DNA from 2 places in the Faecalibacterium wellingii genome. Region 2 is predicted to be linked to the other one. Evidence: predicted binding sites of a transcription regulator. Region 2 holds the regulator's gene; the other holds the start of a gene.
The links. Region 2 encodes HrcA, which represses chaperone genes, less so after heat shock. Its sites were predicted from a motif close to TGTTAGCACTCNNNNNNNNNGAGTGCTAACA; they were not measured.
Positions count from the first base shown of each region.

Region 1: a site for HrcA is predicted at 2,699-2,729, ahead of MTP37_RS09375 (Hsp20/alpha crystallin family protein). Genes of this name have one in related genera too.

Region 1 is NZ_CP094473.1:1,970,358-1,974,744, forward strand. Features, by position in the region: gene fabG (3-oxoacyl-[acyl-carrier-protein] reductase) at 1-185, shown strand, start outside; gene fabF (beta-ketoacyl-ACP synthase II) at 201-1,439, shown strand; gene fabZ (3-hydroxyacyl-ACP dehydratase FabZ) at 1,443-1,919, shown strand; gene MTP37_RS09375 (Hsp20/alpha crystallin family protein) at 2,094-2,564, opposite strand; gene MTP37_RS09380 (alcohol dehydrogenase) at 2,995-4,029, opposite strand; gene MTP37_RS09385 (MmcQ/YjbR family DNA-binding protein) at 4,081-4,387, opposite strand, start outside.
Region 2 is NZ_CP094473.1:227,961-232,347, forward strand. Features, by position in the region: gene MTP37_RS01080 (BaiN/RdsA family NAD(P)/FAD-dependent oxidoreductase) at 1-218, opposite strand, end outside; gene MTP37_RS01085 (stage V sporulation T C-terminal domain-containing protein) at 444-986, shown strand; gene hrcA (heat-inducible transcriptional repressor HrcA) at 1,375-2,448, shown strand; gene MTP37_RS01095 (nucleotide exchange factor GrpE) at 2,445-3,074, shown strand; gene dnaK (molecular chaperone DnaK) at 3,176-4,387, shown strand, end outside.

The sequences.
Region 1 (4,387 bases), 1.0 Mb from region 2:
TTATCGAGACCGACATGACCGCCGCCCTGCCGGAAGCCGTCCGTGCCGAAATGGCAAAGGGCATCCCCGCAGGCCGCGTAGGAAAGCCGGAGGATGTGGCAAATGCAGTGGCATTTTTTGCCGCAGAACAAAGCAGCTATCTCACCGGGCAGGTGCTCTGTGCAGACGGCGGCATGGCAATGTAAAAGGAGAAAACTCTCATGGAAAAACGCAGAGTCGTGATCACCGGCCTTGGCACCGTGAACCCGCTGGGCAACAACACCGCCGACAGCTGGGCCGCTGCCAAAGCGGGCAAATGCGGCATCGGCCCCATTACCCAGTTCGATACCACCGATTTCAAATGCAAGCTGGCAGGCGAGGTGAAGGGCTTTGACCCGGAAACCATCGTGGACAAAAAGGAAGCCCGCAAGATGGCCCGCTTTACCGTTCTGGCCCTTGCTGCCGCCGCTGAAGCGGTTGCAGACAGCGGTCTGGACACCGAAGCGGAAGCCAAGCAGATCGGCGTCATCCTTTCCAGCGGCATCGGCGGTCTGCCCACCATTGAGGAGCAGCACACCCGCGGTGAAGAAAAGGGCATGGAAAAGGTAAGTCCCTATTTTGTGCCCATGTCCATTGCCAACATGGCGGCGGCACAGGTGGCCATCCGCTTTGGCCTGAAGGGCATGTGCACCTGCCCGGTGACGGCCTGCGCCGGCGGCACCAATGCCGTAGGCGATGCCTTCCACCGCATCCGTGACGGCTACGAGACTGCCATGGTCTGCGGCGGTGCAGAGAGCTGCATCAGCCCTCTGGGCATCGGCGGCTTTACCAGCATGAAAGCGCTTTCCACCGCGACCGATCCGGATGCAGCCAGCCTGCCCTTTGACGCACGGCGCGGCGGCTTCGTGATGGGCGAAGGCAGCGGTGTGCTGGTGCTGGAAGAGCTGGAGCACGCCCGTGCCCGTGGTGCGCACATCTACGCTGAGGTGGTGGGCTACGGTGCCAACTGCGACGCCTACCATTTCACTGCCCCCGCCCCCGGCGGCGCAGGTGCCATCGACTGCATGGCGCTGACGCTGGCGGATGCAGGCATCGCACCGGAGCAGGTGGACCACATCAACGCCCACGGCACCGGCACCCACATGAACGATGCCTGCGAGACCGCCGCCATCCATGCGGTGTTCGGCGAACACGCAAAGCAGCTGACCGTGGTAAGCACCAAGAGCATGACCGGCCATCTGCTGGGCGGTGCGGGCGGCATCGAAGCCGTATTTACAGCGCTGGCCCTGCATGACCAGTTTGCACCGCCCACCATCCACTATGAGCAGCCCGATCCCGAATGTGATCTGGACTATGTGCCGAACACTGGCCGTGCGCAGACCATGACCTACGCACTGAGCAACAGTCTGGGCTTTGGCGGGCACAACGCCTGCATCGCCCTGCGCAGATGGGAGGGCTGACCCATGGCAGAACCCCGCACCGTGCGTGCAGACGCAAACGCCCTGAACAGCGAGGAGATCGCGGCGCTTCTGCCGCACCGCTATCCCTTTGCCCTTGTGGACCGCATTCTGGACTATGAGCCGGGCCAGTGGGCCATCGGCCGCAAGTGCGTGAGCCGCAATGAGGAATTTTTCTGCGGACATTTTCCCGGTCAGCCGGTGATGCCGGGAGTGCTCATTCTGGAAGCACTGGCCCAGACCGGCGCGGTGGCAGCGCTGAGCCTGCCGGAGAACAAGGGCAAACTGGCTCTCTTCGGCGGCATCAAGAATGCCCGCTTCCGCAAACAGGTCACCCCCGGCGATGTGCTCACCCTGCACTGTGAACTGGTAGAGCAGCACGGCCCGGTGGGCGTGGGCAAGGCTTCGGCGTGGGTGGACGGCAAGTGCGCCGCCACCGCCGAGCTGACCTTTGTTCTGACCGAAGCAGCCGCCAACCGCTGAACCCGGACGTTCCCTGTCCGCATGTCTCAGCAGACCGGCCGGTAAAAACAGACGATCAACAAAAAACCTCCCCGTGCAGCGGTTTGATCCTGCACGGGGAGGTTTTGTTATATTCTGAAAGCGCTGTGAAGATCAGCAAATACGCATTGTGCCTTGGCGCACATGCGCGGCGTTTTACTCAATTGCGATCAGGTTGGGGTTTTCCGGCAGAGCCTTCTGCTGCTGAGGAGCGGGCAGCTGGATGTGCAGGATGCCATCCTCGAACTTTGCGTGGATGTCTTCCTTCTTCACCGCATCGCCCACGTAGAAGCTGCGGGCGCAGGTGCCGGAGAAGGTCTCACGGCGCAGATAGCGGCCTTTCTCGTCCTTCTCATCGTTGCTGTGGCTGCGGACAGCCTGAATGGTCAGGTAGCCGTCGTTCAGTTCCATCTGAACGTCTTCCTTCTTGCAGCCGGGCAGATCCACTGCAACATCATAATTGCCATCAGCGGTCTGCTTCACATCGGTCTTCATCATGTTCGCACCACGCTTGCCAAAGGTGTCATGAGCCTCACGGTTCATTGCACGCTCCAGTGCAACATCGTTCCAGAACGGATCAAAGAGATCATCGAACAGGTTCTCATGAAAAACAGCAGGCATAAACATAAAACAACCCTCCAATCCCGGCGTTCGGGTCGGGTATAAAATCAAGATCGTGCATCAGGAGCGGAGTCTTCCCGGGAGCCTTGCGGTTCCCTCATGCCCCTTTCTCCTGAGCACGCCTTTGTTATAGCACACAGTTTTAGCACTGTCAATAGTAGAGTGCTAAAATTCATGGAAAGATAACACTTTTGCAACAATATCTTGTGTTTGTATCTCCCCGTCACCACAATAGCCTCATGCAAAATATGATCTGCAATAAAACAACGCCCCCGGAGAGTACCGTTCAAAAGCTCTCCGGGGGCGCTTTATCGGTTCACATACTATGGGCCACGGCAATGGTTCCGCGTGCTGCCACGTTTTTGGGAGCCATCGCCTCACGGTCCCGTCCGCAGGCATCGTGCAGAGCGCCGGTGCCTTGCCTTAACGGCAGCTGTCAGCATTCCACTGCCACCTTGATCACGCCGTCCCGCTTGTGTTCAAAGAGGTCGTAGCCCTCTTCGATCCGGCGCAGAGGATAGGTATGGGTGATGAGCGGTTCGGTATCGATCCTGCCTTCTGCAATGAGACGCAGCGTTTCTTCACAGTCGCAGCCGTCCACGCCGCCTGTCTTGAAGGTGAGATTTTTGCCATACATCTCCGGCAGCGGCAGGGTCTGCGCCTTATCGTACAGCGCCACCACGGTCACAATGGCGTTGGGTCTTGCGCACTCCCACGCCAGCCGGAAGGTGGAGTCCGCCCCTGCCACTTCCAGCACCACATCTGCCCCGCCGTGGTCGCTGTGGGCACGCACAAAGGCGGCGCAGTCCTCCGGCTGCACGGTGAGCACCTGCGGGTAGTGTTGGCGGAGGAACTGCAGGCGGCTTTCGTCCTTTTCGCACACGATGATGCGCTTGGGGCTGTGCAGCATAACGCACAGCAGGGTGCAGATACCAGTAGGCCCTGCGCCGAGGATCAGCACAGTATCCTCGGGGGTGATCTCAGAGATGCGCGCTGCCCAATAGCCGGTGGCAAGGACATCGCCCACCAGCAGCGCCTGCCGGTCGGTAACGCCGTCTGGGATCTTGTTCAGTCCCTGATCCGCAAAAGGCACCCGGACATACTCTGCCTGCCCGCCGTCGATGCGGCAGCCCAGCGCCCAGCCGCCGTTTTGATCGGTGCAGTTGTTCACAAAGCCCTTTTTGCAGAAGAAGCACTCCCCGCAGAAGGTCTCCACGTTCACGGTCACCCGGTCGCCGGGCTTCACATTGGTCACTGCACTGCCCACTTCTTCCACGATGCCCACCATCTCATGGCCTACCGTGATGCCGGGCACGGCCCGGGGCACGCTGCCGTGCTTGATGTGCAGGTCGCTGGAACAGATGCTGGCAAGTGTCACTTTCACAATGGCATCCCGCTCGTGCTGCAGCACCGGCTTTGGTTTTTCCATCAGGGCAAACCTGCCCTTTGAAACATAGGTGTAGGTCAGCATGCTTTTTTCCTCCGTGTACTTTATTTTTTCCGGGCTGCGCATCCCACGCAATCATGGCAGGGGGCAAGCCGCAGAAGGCCGTGGCTTTTTCCGCAGCTTCGGCGCGGTTGCCGCATAGCTCATTTCCAGCAGCATCCGGATCGTGTCATCCGGTGCACTGCCGTCCAGCGCTGCCGTGATCCAGTTGTCCTTATTCATGTGGTAGGCCGGGTAAAAGCCCGGCTCCATCCGCAGGGAACCGATGAGGAGGGGGTCACATTTCAGGTTTACGATGTCCACCGGCTGCTTCCCGGGCAGCCCCAGCTTGCTGCGGGACACCGTGGTGACCAGCGCGAACCATTTGCGGTTGCCCGGGTGG
Region 2 (4,387 bases):
AGCGGGAGCAGCGCCGCCGGGTCGGCTGTGAAATACCGCTCCGGCGCGATGCCGGTGTTGTCCAGATTGCAGCGGCCGTTGCCGGTGGCCAGCAGCTTTTTGCCCGGCCTTGGGCTGCGTTCCAGCACGACCACCTGCGCGCGGGGTGCACTTTGTGCGGCGGCCAGCCCGGCGGCCAGCCCGGCGGCACCGCCGCCAAGAATGAGGATGTTCGGCATCCTGACACCTGCCTTTCTCAGCAGAATTTCAGAAGCTGTCCTCATAAGCAGGGTGCTGTGCTTATGAAAACGGCTTTTTGTATCATTGTAGCAGAACCCTGCCGGAAACGCAACGAAGGGGCAGCATTCGGCGCAGGTCTTTTTGCGCGGGGCAGCAGGTATAAATTGCCCGGGCTGACAGATACTAGAGGTGCAGGCATTTTCAAGGAAACGGAGGAGCCAACAATGAAAGCAACAGGTATCGTGCGCCGCATCGACGAGCTGGGACGGGTGGTGATCCCTAAAGAGATCCGACGCACCCAGCGCATCCGCCGCGGCGACCCGCTGGAGATCTTCACGACAGGCGACGGCGAGGTGATCTTTAAAAAGTATTCCCCCATTGGCGAAATGAACGCAGTGGCGGCCCAGTACACCGAGGTGCTGAGCAAAAGCTTTGCGCTTACCACCTTTGTAGCAGACCGGGACCGCATCCTCACGGTGAGCGGGAGCGGCCGGCGGGAGCTGGCCGACCGCAGCATCAGCCAGCCGCTGGAAAAGCTGATGGATGGCCGCAGGCTGTACCAGTGCGAGGGCGTTGCGGAAAAATGCATCCTGCCCTGCGAGGGCTCGCCCCGGGTGGTGCTGTGCGCCGCACCCATCATTGCGTCGGGCGATGTGATCGGCGTGGTGGGGCTGCTGACCGAAGACCGCACCGCTGTGCCGGATGCCGCCCAGCTCAAGGCGGTGAATGTGGCGGCAGCGTTTCTGGCCAGACAGATGGAAGAGTAAGGCGGGACGATTTTGAATGCGCGCCGCGCTGCTTTGCGCATATTCAGCGGAAAAATTATTTATAATAGAGCAATGCCGGGCGGTCTGCAGACCGCCCGGCATTGCGTTTTCACGGGTGGGGTCGTGGCGGCAAACGGCATTTGCAGTGCTGCTTTCTGCAAAAGCGCGGCGCAGCGGGAAGCGGGCTTGCCCCCTCAGACGCTTTGGCAAAACCGGAAAGCCTGACGTACTGCCAAGGTCACATCCCTTTTTATGACAGAATTATGAATCTTTGATAACATTTTTCCAAGGGGCTTGACAGCACCGGAAAATTGGCTATAATGGTCTTAGCACTCAGGAACAAGGAGTGCTAAACAAACAAAGCGAACGCAAAAAGGAGGCAGGCGCTATGACGATGGATGCACGCAAGCAGCGAGTCTTGCAGGCGATCGTGGCGCTGTATGGTCTCGAAGGCGAGCCCGTTGGCAGCAGCGTGCTGGCAAACTACTTTGACATGGCAGTTTCCAGCGCAACGCTCCGCAATGAAATGGCGGCGCTGACAAAGCTGGGCCTGCTGGAGCAGCCCCACACCAGCGCGGGCCGTGTGCCCAGTGCCAAGGGCTACCGCTACTACCTTGATAATCTGCTGACCGACGATCAGCCGCTGGACCGCGTGAGTCGCGCCCGTGTGGATGCGGTGTTCGCAAGCCTCGACCACGAGCCGGAAAAGCTGGCGCAGGGCGCAGCCCGGGCGCTGGCCGCCATCAGCGGCTGCACCGCCGCCATCAGCACCCCGTGTGCAGAGGATCTGTGCATTGCCCACTATGAAGTCGTTCAGGTGGGCCGCAGCGCAGCCGCTGTGCTGGCCGTGACAACTGCCGGTTACGTCCGCACCCGTGTGGCGCGGGTACGCACCGGCCTCTCCCGCGAGAATGCGGCGGCTCTTGCCGCATTGCTGAACCGAAACCTCACCTTTGTGGCGCCGGTGGATCTTTCGCCCCGGCTGCTGGCAGAGCTGTGCAGCCAGATCGACCCGGAGCTGGTGCCTGTCATCAGCGCGGCGGCGGCTATCCTGCAGGATTCCGTCAAGCCTCACGTATTTCTGGGCGGTGAGCAGTATCTGCTGGACTGGCCTCAGCTGGACGGCAAGGTGGGCGACATCCTTACCCTGCTGAACGACGAAGAGCAGGCCGCTGCCCTGATCGCTCCCCCGACAGACCGCAGCGAGAGCGTGCTGCTGGGCGAGGATCTGGAACCGCAGATCCCGGGCCTGTGCATCGTGAGTGACCGGTATCTGGTGGGCGGAGGCCTGTGGGGCTCCATCGCACTGATCGGCCCCACCCGGATGCCCTTCCAGAAACTGATGCCGCTGCTGCATTACTTTGCAGACCAGCTGGGCGAGGGCATGAGCGGCAAACGAAAAGACACCCCACAGGCTGCCGTACCCCGGCGGACTGTGATCTATAAGGAGGATCTGGAATGAGCGAAGAAGCAAAAAAGACGGCTCCGGCTCAGGAAGCGGAGCAGCCCGAAACGGCTCCCGAGGAGAAGGCCCAGCAGGCAGCACCCGAACAGGAGCCTGCTGCTGAAGCTGCCGACCCGAAGGATGACAAGAAGAAGGATGGCGGCTGGTTCAACAAGAAGGCCCGCGAGCTGGAAGCCGTAAAGGCAAAGCTGGACGCGGCCGAAGCCAACGCTGCACAGGCCAAAGACCAGCTGCTGCGCATGGCTGCCGAGTACGAGAACTACCGCAAGCGCTCCACCCGCGAAGCCGACCAGAAGTTCAACGATGGCATTTCCTTTGCGGTGAACCAGATCATTCCCATTCTGGATACGCTGGAGATGGCGGCCAACGCCCCCACCACCGACGAGAACTACAAAAAGGGCGTGACTATGACGCTGGACAAAGCTGCCAAGGCGCTGGACGTCCTCCATGTGGAGGAGATCGAAGCGCTGGGCAAGCCCTTTGACCCCAACTTCATGAACGCGGTGCAGCAGATCCCCGCCCCGGACGGACAGGAGAGCGGCACCGTCATCACGGTCTACCAGAAGGGCTACAGGCTGGGCGATAAGATCGTCCGCCATGCGACCGTTGTGGTGGCCGAGTAACAATGCAGAAACCCGCAAGGGTTTTGAATATAACATCCGCTTAGCAACATTTGAGCATCACATAAACAATACGATTTGTTCTTTCGAGAGGAGTTTTCATTATGAGTAAGATCATTGGTATCGACCTTGGTACTACCAACAGCTGCGTGGCTGTCATGGAGGGCGGCGAGCCCGTTGTTATCGCAAACTCTGAGGGTGCACGCACCACCCCGTCTGTGGTCGGCTTTACCAAGACCGGCGATCGTCTGGTGGGTCAGGTCGCAAAGCGTCAGGCCATCACCAACCCCGAGAACACCGTCGCTTCCATCAAGCGTTTCATGGGCACCGATCACAAGGTGACCCTGAACGGCAAGGAGTACACTCCCCAGCAGGTCAGCGCTATGATCCTGCAGAAGCTGAAGGCTGACGCCGAGGCTTATCTGGGCGAGTCCGTCACCGAGGCCGTCATTACCGTTCCTGCCTACTTCAACGACAGCCAGCGTCAGGCCACCAAGGACGCAGGCACCATTGCGGGCCTGAACGTCAAGCGTATCATCAACGAGCCCACTGCCGCTTCTCTGGCATACGGCATCGATAAGGAAGAGGACCAGAAGATCATGGTCTACGACCTGGGCGGCGGCACCTTCGATGTGTCCATCATCGAGATGGGCGACGGCGTTACCGAGGTTCTGGCCACCAACGGTGATACCCATCTGGGCGGCGATGACTTCGATGAGCGCGTCATCAACTGGATGGCAGACGCATTCCAGACCGAGAACGGTATCGACCTGCGCAAGGACAAGATGGCCGCTCAGCGCCTGAAGGAAGCTGCCGAGAAGGCAAAGATCGAGCTGTCCAGCGCAATGAGCAGCCAGATCAACCTGCCCTTCATCACTGCCGACGCTACCGGCCCGAAGCACTTGGATATGACCCTGACCCGCGCAAAGTTCAATGAGCTGACCGCTGATCTGGTGGATCGCACCATGGGCCCCGTCCGCAAGGCTCTGCAGGATGCAGGCCTGCGTCCCTCTGACCTGAAGAAGGTCCTGATGGTCGGTGGTTCCACCCGTATCCCCGCTGTCTACGATGCAGTCAAGAAGGAACTGAACTGCGAGCCCTTCAAGGGCATCAACCCCGATGAGTGCGTGGCTGTGGGTGCTGCCATTCAGGGCGGCGTGCTGCAGGGCGACGTCAAGGGCCTGCTGCTGCTGGATGTCACCCCGCTGAGCCTGGGCATTGAGACTCTGGGCGGCGTGTGCACCAAGATCATCGACCGCAACACCACCATCCCCACCCACAAGAGTCAGGTGTTCTCCACCGCTGCCGACAACCAG